3 regions of the Micromonospora sp. HM134 genome follow, and region 2 is predicted to be linked to each of the others. Evidence: riboswitches for the same ligand, from Rfam matches in the RefSeq annotation. Region 2 holds a riboswitch; each other region holds the start of a gene.
What was found. Region 2 has a riboswitch for cobalamin ahead of FJK98_RS12395 (acyl-CoA thioesterase). Riboswitches for the same ligand answer to the same signal wherever they lie in the genome.
Positions count from the first base shown of each region.

Region 1 (7,196 bases), 2.3 Mb from region 2:
ACGGCCTCGCCACCGGCACCGCCTTCTCCTTCGACTACACCTCCTACCTCAAATGGACCCTCGGCGGCGCACTCCCCCTCGCCGCCTGCGCCACCCTCATCGCCGCCACCGCACCCCGCATCCCCGCCCACGCCCTCCCCCACTGGCTCACCCTCACCCGCCCCGCCATCACCCACGCCGCCACCGCCGCAGCCGGCATCTGGCTCATCCGCGCCGCCTACACCCTGTCCACACCCATCGACCTCACCGGCATGCCCGGCCTCGCCAGCACCATCGGCGCCGCACTCCTCGGCACCGCCACCGCCCTGACCGTCAGCCGCACCCGCACCATCCGCCTCATCACCACACCCGGCCTCACCATCGGCTACGCCCTCGTCATCAGCTACAACACCCACAGCGCCCTGATCATCGGCTACCTCGTCGCCCTCACCTGGTGGGGCATCCGCCTCACCGCCGACACCCTGCGACTCGCCTTCCCCCACACCGGAAACGCCCTCCGCCGCCTCATCGATCGCCCCGGCAACTGACGATCCGAGGAAACGCAGACCAGCGCCGTACGCTGACAGCCCGACGAACCCGCATGCCGGATCGGCGGCGGGGCCGGGCACGGCGTGGAGAGGTTGACCGTGATCAGCTGGCTCTCGGATGTGTGGTCACGGACGCACGTCGTGCGGATCCTCGACGGCGGCGAGGACGCCGGCCCCCTGGCCGACCGGGCGACCCTGGCCGAACTACGTTCCCCCTCCACGATCGAAGCGGCGCGAAAGCTGACCACGACCGGCCGCTTCACCGAGAACATCTGCCGCTGCCCCGGCGACACCACCATCGCACTCCACGATGACTCCGATGAACTCGTCACCACTGCCAGCCTCCACGGCTACGGCAACATCAGCTGGGAACGGCAACGCCTACACAACGACCTGCACGTGGCAGATCCCGCCGCGCTGCACCTGCTCCTGGCCACCCACGGCGTCCCGGACCAGATCCCGCTGTTCCTGGCACCACTGACCGACCTGCTGAATCTGCACGAAGGACACCCACAGTTCCGACCCGCCGGAGACGCCGGCAGGCAGCACCTGACCGAACGGGCCGTCCCCCACGTACTCCATCCGGTCCTGCTGCCCCTCACCGGCCAACAAGTAGGCGAACTGTCCACCACACAACTTGATGCCATGAACGATCAACTCACCACCATCGCACCTTCACCGGTCGACCGCGCGCGAATCCTCCTGTCATGGCTCGGTCGACTCCCCGTCCCCGCCGAGGCGTTCTGGGGCGAAGGCGCACTCATCCGGCACCTCCTCGCGGACATCCCCCGGGCCGACATCGCCACCGCAGCCCGTCATGCATCCACCGGACACACCGCAATGGGCGTAGTCAACCTGGCCCTACATACCGGCGACGACGGCACCCTCGCCACCGCCATCAGACCAGCCCTGCGGCGACTACTGTCAGTCGCCCCCGCTCGCGCTGAGCGTTGAACGATGTCGCCACGTCGCGGCGAGTTGTGTGAACTCGCAGGTGGTCGGCGAGTTTGCGGATGCTCCACCGGGTGAACGCCGCCCCAGTTTCTCGGAGCGGGTGTTGGCCGTCTCGACGATGGATGCCTCGTTATCTGGGCTGATCTGGCCGGGACAGCCCCCACCGCCCGCCTCGGTCGGATCGGTGAACCGGCTCCCCGACGGGTGACTCTGAGCAGCTGCTGACCTTCTTGATCACTGAGCCGCCGCACGCGTACAAGATCTGCCACAGCCTGATCGCCACGACGCCGCCCCGACCGACACCACGGGCGGCGTGTCAACCAACATCGTGAACGTTCATGGTCACGGCACAACCCGCACCCGGCCAGGGGTTCCCGGTCAGGTCCGCTTACGGCTCGCGATCTGGTCAGAGAGTTGCCGCACACGGGCGGGGTCCGCGTCCCGGGCTAGGGCGACGTAGTGGTCCATGACGGCCGGCCGGTAGCGCACGGGCAACGTCTGCCCCGGGGCGAGTCGGGTGAGCTCGGTGATCGTGAGACCTTCGTCGGCGATACCGCGGAACGAGATGCCCTCGGCGGTCTCCACGTCGAACATCAGGACCACGCGAGGGTTGCTGTTCACCTCCCGCCAGCCGACGAGGACACCGAGCGCAAGCACCCCAGTACGTAGGTCCGCATTGCGCTTGCGTGCGTCACTGCTCAGGAGCGGGTTCGGGGCGACGCCCGGGAAGTCGGGCCCGACGCCCAGTGACTCCCGGCTCAGGTCAGGCCTGAGCTGCGCCACCATAGCGTCGAGCTTCTTCTTCCGACCGAACATCCTGACCCCTCCCTCACCGGTGCCGGGATCTCGGCCTGACGCCTCGCCACCATCGCGATCATACGTCGCCAGTCATTCCCTTCCGACCCAGGCGTCCCAGCGCTTTCAGGAGCATCCCCTCGAACAACGACCACTGGGCATCCGAAAGCAACATGCCTAAGCATCAAACGTTGCGCGCATTGACATGACCCCGAACGAGATCCGCCAGATCGTAGGCGATGCGCGGCTACTCGCAGTGTGTGCAGGTCGGCTTCCGTGACGACGTGGCGGAGCCGAGGCTGGTCCGCCAGCAGCGCCTGCGCATCCGTGCGGTCTTCGAGTTGTGTGTTGGCAGGTGCCGTCGCGCGGAGGGCCAGCGAGCAGCTGCCGGTCGGCCCGCCGCGGTTGCGCAACCCGGTGCGGAGAGGCGTGCCGGGCCCCGGGTCCGACCGACACCGGGGCGGGGGGTGTGCCGGCGGGTGCGGTCCTCAGCGGGCCGTTGTTCGGCACCGCGCACGCCGCCCGTAGACCACGTCACCGCTGGGCTGGCCGGATAGTTCCGTGTTGATCCCGACAGCGCGGGCGGCGGCCACGCTCGCCGCGATGGCTTCGGCCGGCAGTTGCCGCCGGTCGCCGCGGGTGCCGCAGACGGCGTGGTGATGGGCGTCGTCGGCGAGGCCGAAGGTCGTCGTCCTGCCGACCGGCACGGTGTGGGCGATGCCCAGCTCGACCAGTTGCTGCAGCACCGGATGCACGGTTGACAGTTCCACGGCCACACCACGGGCGAGCAGGGCTTGATACAGCTCGTTCACGGTGAGGTGCCCGCGGCCACCTACGGCGTGGGCGAGTTGGTCGAGCGCTCCGCGCCGGGCTGCGGTGTTGCGCAGGCCAGCGCGGCGTAATCGCTGCATCGCGGGGTTCACCCGCTCGGTCTCCGATGTGGTCAACCGCCGCTCCTCGCCGCACGATCACCAGTTCTATTGCAAGATAGTGGCAAGAGCGTAAGATTGGCAGCAAGTCCGAGGAGTTCTGATGGCGGTCTACACCCTGCCCGATCTGCCCTACGACTACGGCGCGCTGGAGCCGGCCATGTCGGGGCAGATCCTGGAGCTGCATCACGACAAGCACCACGCCGCGTACGTCAAGGGCGCCAACGACGGCCTGGAGCAGCTCGCCGAGGCCCGAGCGAAGGGAGACTTCTCGACCCTGGTCGGCCTGGAGAAGACGTACGCGTTCAACCTGTCCGGGCACGTACTGCACTCGATCTTCTGGAACAACCTCTCCCCGGACGGCGGTGACCGTCCCGACGGCGAGCTGGCCGCCGCGATCGAGGAGCACTTCGGCACGTTCGACGCGTTCGCCGGGCAGCTGTCCGCCGCCACCAAGGGCGTGCAGGGCTCCGGATGGGGCGTGCTTGCCTGGGAACCACTCGGACAGCGGCTGATCGTGGAGCAGGTCTACGACCACCACGGCAACGTCGGCCAGGGCTCCGTTCCACTGCTGGTCTTCGACGCCTGGGAGCACGCCTACTACCTGCAGTACCGCAACGTCCGGCCGGACTACGTCGACCGGCTGTGGAACCTGGTCAACTGGCCGGACGTGATCGCCCGCTTCGACGCCGCCCGCGCCACCACGCCAAAGATCTGATCGGCGTGACCAGCCCCACCCCGGCAGCGGCCGAACTGGTCCAACGCGCCGCCGGGGTCATCGCGGCCAAGCACCGCGGTGACCTCGGCGGCGCCGAGGAGCTGCTCGCCGCGTTCGGTTCCGAGCAGGCCAAGAGCCTCGGCTTCTACCTGCTGGCCGATCTGAGCCTCGGGCTGCTCCGCGCGCAGAGCGGCCAGTCCATGGACGATCTCGTGCGGGAACTGTCCCTGCTCGTCGCCGTCACCGCCACTCCGCCCGACAGCTGACGGCGGTGGTCATCCGGTCGGTGCCGCCGGCACCACCAGACGTGCCGACGGCACCGACCGGTGGGAATCCGGGACTGCCCCGCAGCGGTGAGTGGGAACGACCGCCGTCACCAGCACTGGGCCGCACGGCCTGGGAAGCGACGGCCAGTAGGAGATCCGGCATCCGGATCACGCCCACGAGTCCGAAGACCTGCCCGCGCTGCGCATCCACGAGGTGGGTGCGCTGCCGTCGACCTCGCGGGCGGGTCGGGCGGGTGATGCGCTGCGGCGTGTCCTCGACGTGCGTGCCGGCTGGTCGGTCGGTGTGCTTCCCGAGGACGGATGAACCATGCACGAGAGCACCACACTCACCGGCCGGCCCCCGTCGGCGTCACGGCTGACCCTGTCGCAGATCATGGACCAGCACCACACCAACCTGATGGGCACCGTCCACGGCGGTCGGATCCTCAACCTCATCGACTCCGTCGCCGGAGTGGTCGCCGCCCGACACTCCGACGGCCCGGCGGTCACCGCCGCCATCGACGAGACCGCCTTCCTACGGGCCGTACGGGTCGGCGACGTCGTGCACGTCGATGCCCGGATCACCTGGGCCGGCCGCAGCTCGATGGAGGTCGCCGTCAAGGTCAGCGCGGACCGTTGGGACCGGGCGGTACCGCCGGTGGACGTGGCCACCGCCCACCTGGTGATGGTCGCCGTCGACGACGACGGTCAGCCGCGAGCCGTGCCGCCGCTGCTGCCGGAGACCGATGGTGACCGGCGTCGTTACCGGGAGGCGCAGATCCGGCGGGAGCACCGGCTCGCTCTTCGGCGGGCGTTGCTCGACGGTGCTGAGGAGGGCTGAGTGGTGCTCGGGCTGTCCGTGGCCACCCTGGCCGGCTACCTTGCCGCCATCGCCGTCCTCATGGTCACTCCTGGGCCGGACATGATGTTCGTCCTGGCCAATGCGACCCGCTACGGCGCCCGGGCCGGCGCGGTCGCCGCGCTCGGGGTCGCGGCCGGGCGAGGCGGTACATGTGGCGACGGTGGTCTGTGGTCTCGCCGCAGTGGTCTCCGCGTCGCCGGTGTTGTTCGCCGCGATCCGCTGGGCCGGGGCGGCGTATCTGATCGTCCTCGGGGTTCGGGCCCTCCGCGACGGCAGGGCGACGGCTTCCACCACGGCGCAGCGGAACAGCCGCAGTGGCGGGGCGTTCCTCCGCGGGTTGGTGACCAATCTCCTCAACCCCAAGATGATCCTGTTCAGTGTGGCTTTCCTGCCGCAGTTCGTCAGCCCGGCGACTGGCGACGTGACGGCGCAGCTGGTGCTCCTCGGTGCGATCTTCGTCGTGGTGCAGCTCACCGTCGATGTCACTCTCGGAGCCGGGGCGGGCAGGTTCGCCGGCCGGGTGACCGACGGTCGGTGGTCTCGGCGGATCAGCCGGGTCTGCGCGGTGGCCTTCATCGCCCTGGGTGTCCGCCTGGCCACCAGCGGATGACCGCGCTGTCCCACGGCTGGTCCCGGATCGGCGGCCCGCCGTGGTCCGGTCGTCGGCGCTGTGCGGAGTCCCCGTGCCCGACGACCGGCACGGGGACCCCGCAGTCAGGCCGCAGCCGACGGTGGTTGACCGGCGGTGTTCGCCACCACTACACCTCCGCCGCCGTCATCGCCGATGGCACGGCCCCGCCTGCCGGGGATCCGGTGGCCGACTACGTCCCCACCGGCCGGCCGGGCCACCGTCTCCCCCACGTCTGGCTCGACCCGGAACAGACCCGGTCCACCCTCGACCTGGTCGCAGGCGACGGTTTCATCCTGCTCGCCGGCCCGACGCGGCCTGGGCCTCGACTGCGGCCGAGCAGCAGAAGGTCGGGTTTCCACTGACCGTCCACCACCTCGACCGAGTGATGTCGCCATCTGCGCGAACGGTCTTCCTCGACCAGTGCGGCCTGCACGACACCGGTGGCCTTCTGGTGCGACCGGACGGCCACATCGCCTGGCACACCCCCACACGCCACCCGACGGCCTCCCCACCATGATGAACATCGTGCGATAGCCGCCGCTGAAGGCCAGCGAAGGCACGCCCAGCAGGAGGAGATGAACGATGCGACAGCATGTACCGGGCCGGATCGCCCTGGCGTTGCTCGCGGGAGCGGCGGTCGCGATCGCGCCGGTCGGCCCGGCGCAGGCGCACGTCTCGGTAAGCCCCGCCCAGGCCGCGCCAGGTGGATTCACCACCCTGACGTTCCGGGTGCCCAACGAGCGCGCCGAAGCGCCGACGACAAGCGTACGCATCGTGATGCCCGAGACCACACCGATCACCTCGGCGGCGGTCCACAAGCTGGCCGGGTGGCGGGCGACCGTCGAGGACGGCCCACTCGCCGCGCCGGTCAAGGTCGGCTCGGCAACGGTGACCGAGGCGATCACCTCGGTGACCTGGACGGCGGCAACCGCCGAGGACGCCATCGACGGCAACCAGTTCCAGGAGTTCAGCGTCTCCGTGGGCCCGTTGCCCACGACCGGCGACCGGATCGTGTTCAAGGCTCTCCAGACGTACGCCGACGGCGTCATCTCCCGCTGGATCGAGGAACCCCCGGCCGGCGGCCCCGAGCCGGAGAACCCCGCCATCGTCCTACGCCTGACCGAGGCTGCGGCCAGCGGCGTCGACGAACACGGGATGCCGATCACCGCACCCCCGCCGACGGCCGCCGCCGACCGGCCGGCCGGGGTCGCGCTGGCTGTCGCCGTGGCCGGTGTCGTCCTCGGTGCCGCGGCGCTCCTGTTGGGACTACTCAATCGGACACTCGGGAAGCCACGTCGGTAGCCCGACCACCCACACAATCAGAGGTAGTCGGACAGCACCACCACCGGGTTCCCACCCCGTCAGGAATAGTCGCCCGCTGACAAACACTGATCGGTCACGGCAGGAACGCATAGACCCTCCCTAGCCTGAACAACGACGTCCGACGAGTGGAGGCTCACATGGCAGCCGACGGCCTGGTACACGTGCTCACCCTGTGCGGCAACTGCAACTGC
Region 1 covers NZ_CP041061.1:5,130,694-5,137,889, forward strand. The annotation lists gene FJK98_RS34585 (Hsp70 family protein) at 1-527, shown strand, start outside; gene FJK98_RS22040 (hypothetical protein) at 669-1,481, shown strand; gene FJK98_RS22050 (hypothetical protein) at 1,860-2,297, opposite strand; gene FJK98_RS22055 (Fur family transcriptional regulator) at 2,765-3,223, opposite strand; gene FJK98_RS22060 (superoxide dismutase) at 3,309-3,923, shown strand; gene FJK98_RS22065 (hypothetical protein) at 3,929-4,189, shown strand; cobalamin riboswitch at 4,246-4,378, shown strand; gene FJK98_RS22070 (acyl-CoA thioesterase) at 4,518-5,030, shown strand; gene FJK98_RS22075 (LysE family translocator) at 5,203-5,661, shown strand; gene FJK98_RS22080 (YcnI family protein) at 6,265-6,984, shown strand; gene FJK98_RS22085 (hypothetical protein) at 7,143-7,196, shown strand, end outside.
Region 1: linked by a shared signal. The riboswitch ahead of FJK98_RS22070 (acyl-CoA thioesterase) and the one ahead of FJK98_RS12395 (acyl-CoA thioesterase) in region 2 are both predicted to bind cobalamin.

Region 2 (7,196 bases):
AGCACCGAGATGTGTCAGCTGATGCTGGCCGACCACGCGGTCAACCGCCGATGATCCCGCCGCCATCCCGGACACCCACCCCGTCGTTCCCCACCGCCGACGAACGCCAGCCCGAAGGAGTCGACGTGACCCACGAGGTCCCGACGGTCCCACCCACGACCGTGAAGTGCCTGGTCTGGGACCTCGACGACACCCTCTGGCAGGGTGTCCTGCTGGAGGATGAACAGGTCGTGCTCCCCGACCCGATCCGCGCCGTGATCACCGGGCTGGACGCCCGGGGCATCCTCCAGTCGGTGTGCAGCCGCAACGACCACGAACCGGCCTGGGCCCGGCTCCGTGCGCTCGGCGTCGCCGAGTACTTCGTGGCACCGCAGATCGGATGGGGACGCAAGTCCGACGCCGTCCGGCGCATCGCCGACCACCTGGGCTTCGCGCTCGGCACCATCGCCTTCATCGACGACCAGCCGGCCGAACGCGCCGAGGTCGCCTTCCACCTCCCGCAGGTACGCTGCTACGACGCCGGTACGGCCACCACTTTGCTGGACCGCCCCGAGTTCACTCCGACGTCGGTGACCGTGGACGCCCGCCGTCGCCGGCAGATGTACCAGGCCGGCCAGCGGCGGGCCGACGAGCAGGCCCGGTTCACCGGCCCGGCACAGGACTTCCTCCGCTCGCTGGAACTGGTGATGCGCATCCGGCGGGCCGACGCCGCGACCCTGTCCCGGGTCGAGGAACTGACCCTACGGACCAGCCAGATGAACGCGACAGGCGTGCACTACCCCGACCGGACGCTGCGGACCCTGATGGCCGACCCCCGCTACGAGGTCCTGGTCACGACGCTGACCGACCGGTTCGGGCCGCACGGCGCGGTCGGCGTGCTGGTTCTGGAGAAGCACCCCGGGGTGTGGCACCTGCGGCTGCTCGCCACCTCCTGCCGGGTGGTGTCCTTCGGCACCGGCACGGTCCTGCTGACCTGGCTGGTGGACCAGGCCGCCCGCGCCGGGGTGCACCTGATCGCCGACTTCCGACCCAACGACCGCAACCGGATGATGGAGGTCGCCTACCGGTTCGCCGGCTTCGACGAGGAGCCCTGCGCGTGCCGCGACCGCATCGCCGTCGACGCCGACCGCGCCGTCCAGCGACTGCACCTGGTGGCGCGCCGGCAACCCGCGCCGTCGGCGTTCCACCTGACCGCCCCCGACCTGGCCGGCCCGGCATCCGTCAGCGCGGTTTGACCGCCCACACCCGGCCTCCACCGACCCGACAGCGGTGGGGGAGTCAGGGTGATGCCGTCGGCCATCGAAGCAGACACGCGCCCCCGTTGGGCGTCCCGGACCACGGCGGTGATCCGGACCCCGACGGTGTCCGCGTCACCGGCGGCCGGGTCGACCTGCGGCGCAGCAGGCTCAGGCGCGGCCGATGGACGGTCGAGCCGTTGGGCGGGCTGATCAACCGTTCCGGCGTTCGAGCTCGTCCCAGCGGGCGAGCAGTGCCCTGCGGTAGGCCCGGGCCCGGGCGAGCAGCACGCTCGCCACGACGGTCAGGGCCACGCCGAGACCGCCGACAGCGAGAATGCCCACGGGCCCGGCACGCATGACGGCGACACTCACCATGCCGACCGTCATCAGGACGCTGAAGGTGACCGCGAGCCAGGCGGCGATCACCCGGTCGACAGCGAACAGCGGGCGGCGGGCCAACGCCCAGCCCGCGAACCCGGCCCACGCCATCCCGACACCGATCATCGCGACGAACGCGATCCTGGTCCGTAGCGGCAACTCGCCGGGTTCGGTGGCCAGCAGCAGGCCGATGGTCACGGCTGCGGCCAGGCCACCGAACCCGGCCACGAGGAGGCCGACGCGTCGCGGCAGCGACAGCCCCCGCATGACGTCGTCAGGGCCGTACGAGGGTCCCTCGGTCATCCCGAATATCCCTTCTCAATCATGTGGTCACGCAGCATCCGGCGTGCGCGGAACAACCGGGACTTCACCGTCCCCACCGGGACTGCCAGCACCTGCGAACACTCCTCCAACGCCAGGTCGTAGAGATAGAACAAGATCAGCACCTCACGTTCGCAGACGGGCAAGCCGGCCAGGCCGTCAATGACCTGCGCCTGGTCCAACACCGCGGCGACGTCGTCGTGCCCCACCTGCTCACCGTCGGGCGGATCGGCTCGGCGGTACGTGTCCCGCAGGTGATCCATCACCGAACGCCGAGCGATCGTGAACAGCCACGGCGCGAACCGATCCGGCTCCTTGAGGGCCGGCAGAGCCTTCAGCACACCAGCCCACACCTCCTGGCTCACATCGTCGGCCAGGCCGGCCCGGTCGAGCATGCGCCGCACATAACGCCATACCGGCTCGTGCCAGTACCCGACCAGCTCGGCCAGCGACCGTCGGTCTCCCAGCTGCGCCCGCACAACGAGTAGTGCGTCGCGTCTGACCCGATCCACATCGTCTCCGCCCGTATCGCCCACCACACCCTTACAGTCGCCCGGCAGGCCGCCGAGGTTCACGGCATCCGCTCGTCGCCCAGGTGCAGCGCGGGCCGTGTCGCACGGCTGCGCCGCCGCGTGCTCACCGATCGGTTCTCGATGCGGTCGACGCCTGCCCCCACATCGCGACCGACTTTGTTGCAAGCACTCGATCTTCTGGAACAACCTCTCCCCGCACGGCGGCGACCGCCCCGACGGGGAGTTGGCGGCGGCGATCGAGGAGCACTTCGGCTCGTTCGAGGGCTTCGCGGGGCAACTGTCGGCGGCGACCAAGAGCGTGCAGGGCTCCGGCTGGGGCGTCCTCGCGTGGGAGCCGCTCGGTCAGCGCCTGATCGTCGAGCAGGTGTACGACCACCACGGCAACGTCGGGCAGGGCTCGACGCCGCTGCTGGTCTTCGACGCCTGGGAGCACGCCTACTACCTGCAGTACCGCAACGTCCGCCCGGACTACGTCGACCGGCTGTGGGGCCTGGTCGACTGGGCCGACGTGACCGCCCGCTTCGACGCCGCCCGCGCCACGGGTCCCACGCTCTGAACCCGGTGAGCGCACCCACCCCCGCCGCAGCGGAGCTGGTCCAACGCGCCGCCGGGGTCATCGCCGCCACCCACCGCGGCGACCACGCCGGCGCGGAGGAACTCCTCGCCGCGTTCTCCGGCGAGCAGGCCAGAACCCTCGGTTTCTACCTGCTCGCCGACCTCGCGCTCGGCCTGGTCCGGGCCGGCAGCGGGCAGTCCATGGACGAACTGGTACGGGAGCTGTCCTTACTCGTGGCGAACACCGCCGGTCAACCACCGCCGGCTGCGGCCTGACAGCGGCTGTTCCGCTCCGCCGTGGTGGAAGCCGTCGCCCTGCCGTCGCGGAGGGCCCGAACCCCGAGGACGATCAGATACGCCGCCCCGGCCCAGCGGATCGCGGCGAACAACACCGGCGACGCGGAGACCACTGCGGCGAGACCACAGACCACCGTCGCCACATGTACCGCCTCGCCCGGCCGCGACCCCGAGCGCGGCGACCGCGCCGGCCCGGGCGCCGTAGCGGGTCGCGTTGGCCAGGACGAACATCATGTCCGGCCCAGGAGTGACCATGAGGACGGCGATGGCGGCAAGGTAGCCGGCCAGGGTGGCCACGGACAGCCCGAGCACCACTCAGCCCTCCTCAGCACCGTCGAGCAACGCCCGCCGAAGAGCGAGCCGGTGCTCCCGCCGGATCTGCGCCTCCCGGTAACGACGCCGGTCACCATCGGTCTCCGGCAGCAGCGGCGGCACGGCTCGCGGCTGACCGTCGTCGTCGACGGCGACCATCACCAGGTGGGCGGTGGCCACGTCCACCGGCGGTACCGCCCGGTCCCAACGGTCCGCGCTGACCTTGACGGCGACCTCCATCGAGCTGCGGCCGGCCCAGGTGATCCGGGCATCGACGTGCACGACGTCGCCGACCCGTACGGCCCGTAGGAAGGCGGTCTCGTCGATGGCGGCGGTGACCGCCGGGCCGTCGGAGTGTCGGGCGGCGACCACTCCGGCGACGGAGTCGATGAGGTTGAGGATCCGACCGCCGTGGACGGTGCCCATCAGGTTGGTGTGGTGCTGGTCCATGATCTGCGACAGGGTCAGCCGTGACGCCGACGGGGGCCGGCCGGTGAGTGTGGTGCTCTCGTGCATGGTTCATCCGTCCTCGGGAAGCACACCGACCGACCAGCCGGCACGCACGTCGAGGACACACCGCAGCGCATCACCCGCCCGACCCGCCCGCGAGGTCGACGGCAGCGCACCCACCTCGTGGATGCGCAGCGCGGGCAGGTCTTCGGACTCGTGGGCGTGACCCGGACACCCCGGATCTCCTACTGGCCGTCGCTTCCCAGGCCGTGCGGCCCAGTGCTGATGACGGCGGTCGTTCCCACTCACCGCTGCGGGGCAGTCCCGGATTCCCACCGGGTTCCCTCTTACGACGCCCAGGCGTGACGAACGTCCGGGCGAACCAGCGCCAGCAACAGCCTATCCGCGACCGGTCAGTCCACCAGCCGCTCCGGGGCCTGATGTGACCCACCTCCCTGACCGCCCGCCTCGGCGGTGGCGGACGGACCCGGGTCCGGTCGCACCGCACCCCGCCGGCTGCGGCGCGGGTGCGGCCAAAGGTGACGGGTGCGCCGAACGCGGCCCGCCGGGCGGCCCGCCGCAGTCCGGCCAGCACCGCCGGGCCGGCCAGCACGACCGCCACCGCCGTCGTGATCGCCCGCCCGGTGTCCCAGCCGAACGTCGAGGTGACGGCCGTGGACGGCGACCTTCTGAGGGCGGGTCGACCATCGGCGACAGCACGACATCCGGTGCTGCGTGCGACCGCACCGCCCCTGCCGAGTTCTTGCGACTCAGCAAAAGGAGACTCCGGTGCAAGCGTCACCAGCGCAAGGGCCCCATCGGTCATCCTCCGGTGCCGCGACTGCGGGCATCATCGAGGAACCAGCCGAGCGGACCGGCCAGTTAGACGCCCTGAACAAACTGCTCAGCGACATCCGGCAGATCCTCGACGCCACGCAGAGCTGCTGCGCGGCCCGGCGTGACGCCGACAGACGGATCAGGGAGCTGACAGACACCCAACGGACCTGACAACCGTCGACCGTTTCCGGACCGACACCGCGCCACGCACTCCGATGATCTCCCGAGCCGCTCGATCTTGCCGGCGGACCGGAGAGGCCGGTCTACTCGACGCGCTGTTCCGGGCGGATCCCGCAGGTCCGCCCGGAACAGTCCGATCAGCTCGCGCGGACCTCGGCGGCGGCGGCGACGAGGTGTCGGAGGGTCGCCTCGACCTCGGGATAGGTGCGGGTCTTCAGGCCGCAGTCCGGGTTGACCCACAGCCGTCGGGCGGGCACGGCCGTGACGGCCCGGCGGAGCGCGTCGACCACCTCGTGGTGGGGTGGGATGCGGGGCGAGTGGATGTCCCACACCCCGGGGCCGACGCCCCGGCGGTAACCGATCGCGGCCAGGTCGTCGAGAACCTCCATTTTCGACCGGGACGCCTCGATGCTGGTGACGTCGGCGTCGAGCGCGTCGATGGCGGTGATCACCTCACCGAACTCGCTGTAGCACAGGTGGGTGTGGATCTGAGTGTCGTCGGCGACGCCGCCGGTGGCCAGCCGGAACGCGCCGACCGCCCAGTCCAGATAGGCCTTCTGGTCGGCCCGACGCAGCGGCAGGGTCTCGCGGAGGGCGGGTTCGTCGACCTGGATGATCCGGATGCCGGCGGCCTCCAGATCGTGGCATTCGTCGCGCAGCGCGAGTGCCACCTGGTCGGCGGTGTCGGCCAGGGGCTGGTCGGTGCGGACGAACGACCAGGCCAGGATGGTGACCGGGCCGGTGAGCATGCCCTTGACCGGACGGTCGGTCAGCGACTGGGCGTAGGTGGACCACGCGACGGTCATCGGTGCCCGGCGGGCCACGTCACCGTGGATGATCGGCGGTCGGACGCAACGGGACCCGTAGGACTGCACCCATCCGTGGGTGGTGGCGGCGAAACCGTCGAGTTGTTCGCCGAAGTACTGGACCATGTCGTTGCGTTCCGGCTCGCCGTGCACCAGCACGTCCAGGCCCAGCCGTTCCTGCAACCGGATGACCTGCTCCACCTCGGCGCGTATCCGCTGCGTGTAGCCGGCGTCGTCGAGAGTGCCGGCGCGGTGCGCGGCGCGGGCCCGGCGCAGCTCGGCGGTCTGCGGGAACGAACCGATCGTGGTGGTCGGCAGGTCCGGTAGCGTCAGCCGTTCCTGCTGGCGGGCGGCCCGCCCGGCGTAGTCGCCACGGTGCCGGTCGGCAGGGCGCAACGCCGCCAACCGGCCGCGCACGTCGTCGTGCCGCCACGCCGGCGGGGCGGGCGGCAACGGGGCCGGCAGGCTGGTGGTGCCGTCGCGTAGCGCCCGCCCGAGCAGGACCACCTCGTCGACCTTCTGCCGGGCGAACGCGAGCCGCGCGGACAACTCCGGGTCGAGGTGGGTCTCGGCCGACAGGTCGACCGGCACGTGTAGCAGCGAACAGGAGGTGGACACCGCCACGTGGTCGGCCAGTCCGGCGACCGTGGCACCGGCGGCGACGGCCGCCCGCAGATCCGTGCGCCAGATGTTGCGTCCGTCGACCAGGCCGGCGACGACGGTCGTGCCGCGCAGGGGACCGGCGGCGGCGAGCCGGTGCAGGTTGCCCGGGCCGGCGACCAGGTCCAGGCCGATCGCCTCGACCGGGGTGTCCAGCAGGGCCGGCAGGGCGTCGCCGAGGTCACCGAAGTAGGTGGCGACGAAGATCCGGGGACGGTGTGGCAGTTCCCCGAGACGTCGGTAGGCGTGCCGCAGGCCGTCGATCTCGGCCGTGGTGCGGTCGGCGACGTAGGCGGGTTCGTCCAGTTGGACCCAGGCCACGCCCGCGTCGGCCAGGGCGGTGAGGATCCGGGCGTACGTGTCGACCAGGTCGTCGAGCCGGGCGAACGGATCGTCGCCCTTGGCCAGCAGCAGGAAGGTGGCCGGACCCACCAGCACCGGTCGGGTGGCGATGCCCAGGTCACGTGCCTGCGCGTACTCGCTCAGCGCCTTCGCCGGGTCCGCCGCGAACACGGTGTCGGGCTCGATCTCCGGCACCAGGTAGTGGTAGTTGGTGTCGAACCACTTGGTGAGTTCCAGCGCTGGTGCGGCATCGACACCACGGGCCATGGCGAAGTAGGTGTCGAGTC
Region 2 covers NZ_CP041061.1:2,802,086-2,809,281, forward strand. The annotation lists gene FJK98_RS12360 (acyl-CoA dehydrogenase family protein) at 1-54, shown strand, start outside; gene FJK98_RS12365 (HAD family hydrolase) at 126-1,235, shown strand; gene FJK98_RS12370 (hypothetical protein) at 1,449-1,919, opposite strand; gene FJK98_RS12375 (RNA polymerase sigma factor) at 1,916-2,512, opposite strand; gene FJK98_RS12380 (Fe-Mn family superoxide dismutase) at 2,694-3,026, shown strand; gene FJK98_RS12385 (superoxide dismutase) at 3,032-3,301, shown strand; gene FJK98_RS33975 (LysE family transporter) at 3,277-3,465, opposite strand; gene FJK98_RS12395 (acyl-CoA thioesterase) at 3,638-4,150, opposite strand; cobalamin riboswitch at 4,266-4,486, opposite strand; partial or broken gene FJK98_RS34810 (ECF transporter S component) at 4,620-4,760, opposite strand; gene metE (5-methyltetrahydropteroyltriglutamate--homocysteine S-methyltransferase) at 5,239-7,196, opposite strand, start outside.

Region 3 (7,196 bases), 160 kb from region 2:
GACGAACCGCTGGCGTTCATCGTCGCGGGCCTGCGCACGCTCGCCGAGACGTATTTCGAAGGTCGCAAGGACGACCTGCGGCAACGGCGCGCCATCGTGGCGTCCGACCCGGGGCTGCGCGAACGCGACCAGCACAAGCGCGCGATGCTGGCCCAGGTGATGCGGGACGGCTTCCGCGCCGGCGGCCTCGACCCGCTGCGGGCCGACCTGCTCGCCGAGACGGCGGGAACCCTGATGTACGTGTCCGTCGCCGCATGGCTCGACACCGACGACGGTCGCCGGCTCGCCGACATCATCGACACCGCACTAGCGACCTTGCGGACCGAGCTGGAAGGGCTGCCCACCTCGAACGGTCAGGTCGCCCCGGAAGGGTGAGTCCGGCACGAGCGGGTCCGACCCTGTCCGGATGCCGCCCGTCGGGTCCGGGCGTCGCCGCGACCGTACGTCAGGCCGCAGCGACGCCCACGTCCACGGCTATCCCTTGACGGTGACCTGGCGCTCCGCACAGGCAGCGATCAACCTGGGGACTGCGGCGGCGAGGTTGACCTGCCGCAACTTCACCGTCTCCGGCGCATCGCGCGGATCCTGCGCCCGTTGCGCCCGCTGCACCGTGCCCACCGCGAAGACCCCCGCGGACCGCAGATCCTCGTGCGCGGAACGCTGGAACAACTCCCCCACCCGCCGCACCTCGTCATCAGGGGCGACCTCGCCCTGCGCGGCCCGCACCACGAACCCGGCCGACCGACAGGCCGTCACCCCCGGATCCTCATCCTCCCGGTCAGCGAGCTGCCGGTACGCCACCGCACCACCGCCACCCAGGGCGAGCACCACGAGGGCCACCACCGACGGGATGACCCACCGACGTCGTCGCCGCGGCACCTCGACGGCGGGCCCGGCCCCGGAGTGGCCGTCAGTCACCCGAACGTCCTTTCTCGACTGTCCCAGCACAGGGGCGGAAAACTACCACCTCGACTCGCCCACTCCCCGACCGAGCCGAGTCGGCGCGGTAGCCGGCGGTGACCGACGTCCGGTCGGATTGCGGCCGTCGACCGCCCACGGGACCGTCTGCGGATTAACCACCTGCGCAGTCGTCGGTGCCGGTGGTCGAGGGGGTTCAGGCGGTCCACGGGGTGGTAGGGGCTGGCGTGATGCCGTAGTCGGCGAGCCAGCCGAGCAGGTCCTCGCGGTGGGCATGGACGAGTGAGCCACCGGTGAACCGGGGGTCGTCGGTGACCTCGGCGAGGACCTGCGGGGGTGGGAGGAACGAGCGTGCCGCCGCGTCGGAGGTGAACTCGGCCTCCGCCAGGATCAGACCATGCAGGGGCGGATCGAAGATGTCGATGCCCAGCGGCGGGACGCTCAGACGGGTCTTGGACAGCGTCGCGGCGGGCAGGCGGGCGAGCAGTTCGTACTCGGCCGGGGACAGGTAGACGTTCGTGATGAGTCCCTGGATGTGGCCCGGCCGCGCGGCGGGCACCTTCTGGGTGAGCTTGCACTCGCGGGATCCGTCGGCGGGGCTTTCGGCACGCCTGAGGCGCAGCCGGGTGCCTGTCAGGTACCGGTCGGTGATGCGACGGCTGGCGGTGACCGATGCCGGCAGCGGCGGTCCGGCCAGCAGGAACCGCCGCTCCCGCTCGATGCGCGCGTACTTCCCCTCGCGGACCGGCTCGGCTGTCATCGGACCTCATTCCGCCACCACAGCCTGTCCGGCGCACGCGCGGGTGGCGCGTACGCCGGACTCCGTAGGGCTCTACTGCCAGGGGCCGCTGCGGCAGATGAACTGGGTGGTGTCGCTGTACTGGGTGGTGCTGCCGTCGAAGTAGCTGTAGCTGGCCCGCACGGGACGGCCGAGGTTGCTGGCCGGGCAGCTGGCGAAGAGGGTCGACCCGGCGGTGAAGGTGCCGACGCTGCCGGAGTACCAGGTGATGGTCCAGGTCGTCGTTTCGGTGCTGCTGCCGTCGCAGTAGAACTGCGAGCCGCCGGACTCGCAGAAGGGCGCCGGGGCGGCGGCGAGGGCCGGGGTGGCACCGGCGGCGACGAGGCTCAGTGCGGCCAGGGCGGACGCGGCCAGGACCTTGACGGTGGTACGCATAGAACTCCTCCCAACGTAACCAGGCAATGACTCATTGCAACCGCAAACCTAGCAACTGCATAGACGTATCTGGATTAGCTGTTCGGTTGGTCGGTCGCCCGCTGCGGCCAGCGGTCGTGGTGCACCGCCTCGGCGAGGGGCCTGTGCCGCCGCCACCCGTGCCGTTCCAGGTCGGGCACGGCCGCCAGGTGGGTGACCGGCCCGACGCAGAGCCAGGCCACCGGCCGGATGCCGGCCGGCACGCCCAGCAGTTCGGCGAGGAACGACTCCCGGTAGAAGGACACCCACCCGACGCCCAGCCCCTCGGCGGTGGCGGCGAGCCAGAGGTTCTGGATGGCCAGGCAGACGGAGTAGAGGCCCGCGTCGGCGATGGCGTGCCGCCCGAGCACCGCCGGGCCCCCGCGCCGCGGGTCGTACGTGACGACGACCGACAGCGTCGACTCCAGCACCCCGTCGATCTTGATGCGCGCGAACCGGTCGGCCGCGGCACCGTCCAGGGTGGCGGCGAACGTCGCCCGCTCGGCCTGCACGTGCCGGTGGAACCGGCGGCGGACGGCAGGGTCCCGGACCAGGACGAAATCCCACGGCTGCGAGTAGCCGACGCTGGGCGCGGCGTGCGCGGCGTCGAGAATCCGGTGCAGGGTGCCGGCCGGCACCGGCTCCCCGGTGAACTCGGCCCGGACGTCCCGGCGGCGGTGGATGGCGTCGTAGAGTTCCACAGGCAGGCTCCCGCTGCGCTCGGCCCACCCCGGACGGGTGGGCGGTCGACGCGAGGCCGGTCTTCGGACTCCCGGATCAACGCCGACCCGTCCGCCTTCCCAGCCGTACGGCCAGTGGCTGCGCTCCTCGCGCCTGGACGGTCGCTCCCCGGTCACCGCGGCGGGCCCGTGCCGGATTCACACCGGCTTCCCGATTCTCCCCGCACCACGCGGGGCACCTCGCACGTTCGTGCCGCCGCCGATGCTACCGGTGGATCACGTACCTCGTGCCCGAGGTGGTCGCCGGATACGGCCCGGCAGCCGGGTGACGGTGGGCCGCTGACGCCGGCCTCGGCGTTCACCGGCTGGCGGTCGTCCGGCGACGGTTCCCGGTCGGGTAGTGCCTGCGCAGGTCGGAGGTCGTCATCCGGTCGAGCGTCCGGTCGGGGAGGATACGGGAGGCCCGGATGAGGAAGGCAGCCGTCGCGCCGATGGTGTAGCGGGTGCGGGGCCTGCGGTCGGTCACCGCCGCGGCGATCCGTTTCGCGGCGACGGTGGAGGTCACCCCGGCCCTGGTGAACGCCGCCACGTGGGAGGGTATCGCCTGCATCAGGGCGCCGTAGCGTTCGTTCTGCTCGGGGGTCATCGTGTCGTCGAGGCGACCGAGGGCGGCGAGGCCGACGCGGGACATCTCGGTCTGGACGCCGCCCGGCTCGACCACCACCACCTGCACGCCGTGGGGGGCCAGTTCGTTGCGCAACGCGTCGCTCATCGCCTCCATCGCGAACTTGCTGGCGGCGTACGGCCCGTAGCCGGCCATGGAGATCCTGCCGTTGAGGGAGCTGATGTTGACGACGCGTCCCCTGCCGCGCAGCAGGGCGGGAAGCAGGGCCTGGGTGACGGCGACGTGGCCGAAGAGGTTCACCTCGAAGATGCGCCGCCATTCGTGCAGCGGCATCACCTCGACCGGGCCGGCGCCGGGGACGCCGGCGTTGTTGACCAGCGCCCGCAGCGGCAGCGGGTCCCGCCCGACCCGGGCGGCGAGCGCGGCGACGTGGTCGGGGTCGGTGATGTCGAGGATCACCGGCTCGATGCGGTCGGCCCGCAGGGCCGTGGCGTCGCTGTCGCGTCGTACGCCGGCGAGGACGTGGAAGCCGCGGCGGGCCAGTTCCCGCGCGGTGGCCGCACCCATGCCGGTCGAGGCGCCGGTCACGACCACGAGTTCCCGAGTTTCAGTTGACGTTGTCATCTCTCTAGTCTGCGCCATTGAGATGACAACGTCAACCGAAGGAAGTGACCTGGTCGTCACCAGCGGACTAGCATCGTCCGCGTGACCAGCCGCGCCGAATCAGCCGCCGCCACCCGCCGCGCGCTGCTCGAATCGGCCGCTGAGCTGCTCGATTCCGGTGGCCTCGACGCGGTGACGCTGCGCGCGGTGGGAGCACGCGCGGGAGTGACCCGCGGAGCGCCCTACCGGCACTTCCCCGACAAGGAGAGCCTGCTGATCGCCGTCGGGACCCGGGCGTGGGACACGCTCGGCGACCGCATGCAGGCCCTCCGCGCCGACCCGGGCCTGTCCGCCGCCGAGAAGATCCGCGGCGGTCTCCTCGCGCTCATCGACGTCGGCCGCGTTCAGCCACACCTCTACCAGCTCATGTTCAGCAACCCGCCCGGCGATCCCACCGCACTCGCCCGGGCCGCCCAGCGGAGCCAGACCGAGTTCCTGGCCGTCGTCGCCGAACTGGTGGGCGAGCAGGACGCCCGCCGGTACGCGGCCCTGCTCATCAGCAGCGCGAACGGGATCGCCGGTCTGGAGGCCAGTGGCCAGCTGGCCGACCCGAAGTGGGGAGGCGTCTGCGCCGAAGACCTCACCGACACCCTCGTCGACATGGTCGCCGCCACGAGCCGGCACACCTGACCGGCGGGCGGCGGACTCGACGGCCCGGGACGCCGGCTGCACGATCGCGTCGGCGTGGCCGGGAAGCGTCGGCAGGGCGGGCCAGACGAGCAGGTGAGTGGTCAGTGCCGGGCCAGCCGGCACCAGCAGCGCCGGCCCGGCCAGGGGCAGCCGGCGTCGGCGCCGCGGGTGGAGGGCAACCGGTCAGGGCTGGAGGTTCTCCAGGTCGGCGAGCAGCTTCGGGTGGGTCGGCGTCCAGCCGAGGGTCGCCCGGGTGTGTGCGCTCGACGACGGCTGGTCGGCGGCGAAGATCTCGCCGAGTGGGCCGAACGTCTCCTCGGGCACCTGCCGTACCGGCAGGCCGAGTCGCCGCCCGATGACCTCGGCGATGTCCCGCACCGCGTCGCCCTCGTCGTCCACCGCGTGCCAGGCGGTGCCTGCCGGTGCGTTCTCCAGGGCGAGCCGGAACAGCACGGCAGCGTCGACCGCGTGCACGGCCGGCCAGCGCTGGGTGCCGTCGCCCGGGTAGCCGGAGACGCCGGACTGCCGGGCAATCTGGGTGAGCAGCCCGGCGAAGCCGCCCTCGCCGTGGTTGTGCACCGTGCGGGGCAGCCGGACCGACGAGCTGCGGACACCCCGAGCAGCCAACGCCAAGATCGAATTTACGGTACGCCCGCGGCCCCCGACCGGGCCCTCGAGCGGCAGCGGGTCGCCCTCGGTCGAGAGCCGGCCGGCCACCCAGGGCGTGCCGGAAACCGTCACGAGCGGACGGTCACTGCCGATCAGCTCCTCGCCCAGAGCGATGAGCGCCGCGGTTTCCTCGGCGACCGCCGCGGCCACCGACTCGGGGCTGCTGAAGTCATTGCCGAAGGCGAGGTGGATCACGCCGTCGGAGCGGGCCGCGCCGGCTCGCACGACGTCGAGGTCGGCCAGGCCGCCCCGGATCGTCTCGGCGCCGGCCGCCTCAGCGGCCTTGGTTGAGGTGTCGGAGCGGGTGAGCGCGAGCACCCGGTGCCCGTGTTCGAGCAGCTCGGCGACGACCGCCGAGCCGATCAGCCCGGTGCCGCCGGCTATGAAGACCTGCATGGACGCTCCCGAAAGTGATGGGACTCTTGTCCCATCACCGTAGCACGTGATGGGACAAGAGTCCCATCACTTATGATGGACGACATGGCACGTTGGGAACCGGGAGCACGCGAGCGGCTGATCGTCGCCGCCGTCGACCTGTTCGCCGAGCAGGGCTACGACGCCACCACGGTCGCGCAGATCGCCGAGCGGGCCGGCGTCACCAAGAGCACGTTCTTCCGGCACTTCCCCGACAAGCGCGAGCTGCTGGCGGCCGGGCAGGAGACGCTCAGCCGGCTGCTCGCCGAGGGCATCACCGAGGCGCCGGCCGGGGCCACCCCGCTCGAGGCGGTCGCGGCCGGCCTGCAGCGGGCGTCCGACGCGATGGGCCCGCTCAACCGCGAGATCGGACCCCGACTCAAGGCAGCCGTCGCGGCGAGCACCGAGCTACAGGAGCGCGACGCCCTCAAGAGCGTGAGCATGGCCGCCGCGATGACCGCCGCCCTGACCGCCCGCGGTGTCCCCGACGCGGCCGCCGCGCTGGCCGGGGAGCTGGGCTTGCTCGCGTTCAAGCGGGGCTACGCCGAGTGGGCCGACACCGACGCCGACCACGGGCTGGCCCGCTACACGCTGGCCGCCCTGAGCGAGCTGCGAGCGGCGACCGCGACACTCGGCTGAGCCGGCGCGCGGATCTCGGGCCGGTCGCCGGCTCTGCGCGTCAGGCCCTGCGGCGAGAACGCGGACTGGATCCGGCCACCCAGCCCGGGTGGATGACCCGCTCCGGATGCCCGGCTTCGCCGGCACGCCGTAACCCGACGACCCGCCCAACCTGCGGTTGCGCCGCCGCCGGGCGCAACCCTTTCCTACCGACCAGGTAGGGTTCCAGGTCCCTGGGTGGGCATCCTTGGAGGCGGACGGTGAGTGGAACACCTGCGTCGAAGCAGTCGGCAGCACTGCGAAAGCTCGGCTTCCTGACCATCGGCCTGTTCGACGAGGCCGACCCCCGCACCGGCCACGAGGCGACACTCCGGCTCATCGAGTTGGGCGAGCAACTCGGCTTCGACAGCACCTGGGTACGCCACCGCCACCTCCAGTACGGCATATCCTCACCGATCGCCGTCCTGGCGGCGGCCTCACAGCGGACCCGGCACATCGAGCTCGGCACCGCGGTCATCCCGCTCGGCTGGGAGAACCCGCTGCGGCTGGCCGAGGACCTGGCCACGGTCGACATCCTCTCCGGCGAGCGCCTGAACCCCGGGGTGAGCGTCGGCCCACCGATGCACTACGACCGGGTCCGCCGGTCGCTCTACCCGGACACCGCCGACGCGGAGGACTTCAGCTACACGCGGGTACGACGGCTGCTCGACCTCGTTCGCGGCGAGCCGGCCAGCGACGTCGAGGGCTTCGAGGGTTTCGAACAGTTCTCCCGCCGGGTGCAACCGCA
Region 3 covers NZ_CP041061.1:2,957,720-2,964,915, reverse strand. The annotation lists gene FJK98_RS13045 (TetR/AcrR family transcriptional regulator) at 1-375, shown strand, start outside; gene FJK98_RS13040 (hypothetical protein) at 475-918, opposite strand; gene FJK98_RS13035 (hypothetical protein) at 1,115-1,678, opposite strand; gene FJK98_RS13030 (hypothetical protein) at 1,751-2,092, opposite strand; gene bluB (5,6-dimethylbenzimidazole synthase) at 2,167-2,811, opposite strand; cobalamin riboswitch at 2,848-3,048, opposite strand; gene FJK98_RS13020 (SDR family oxidoreductase) at 3,149-4,039, opposite strand; gene FJK98_RS13015 (TetR/AcrR family transcriptional regulator) at 4,121-4,708, shown strand; gene FJK98_RS13010 (SDR family oxidoreductase) at 4,892-5,773, opposite strand; gene FJK98_RS13005 (TetR/AcrR family transcriptional regulator) at 5,858-6,430, shown strand; gene FJK98_RS13000 (LLM class flavin-dependent oxidoreductase) at 6,670-7,196, shown strand, end outside.
Region 3: linked by a shared signal. The riboswitch ahead of bluB (5,6-dimethylbenzimidazole synthase) and the one ahead of FJK98_RS12395 (acyl-CoA thioesterase) in region 2 are both predicted to bind cobalamin.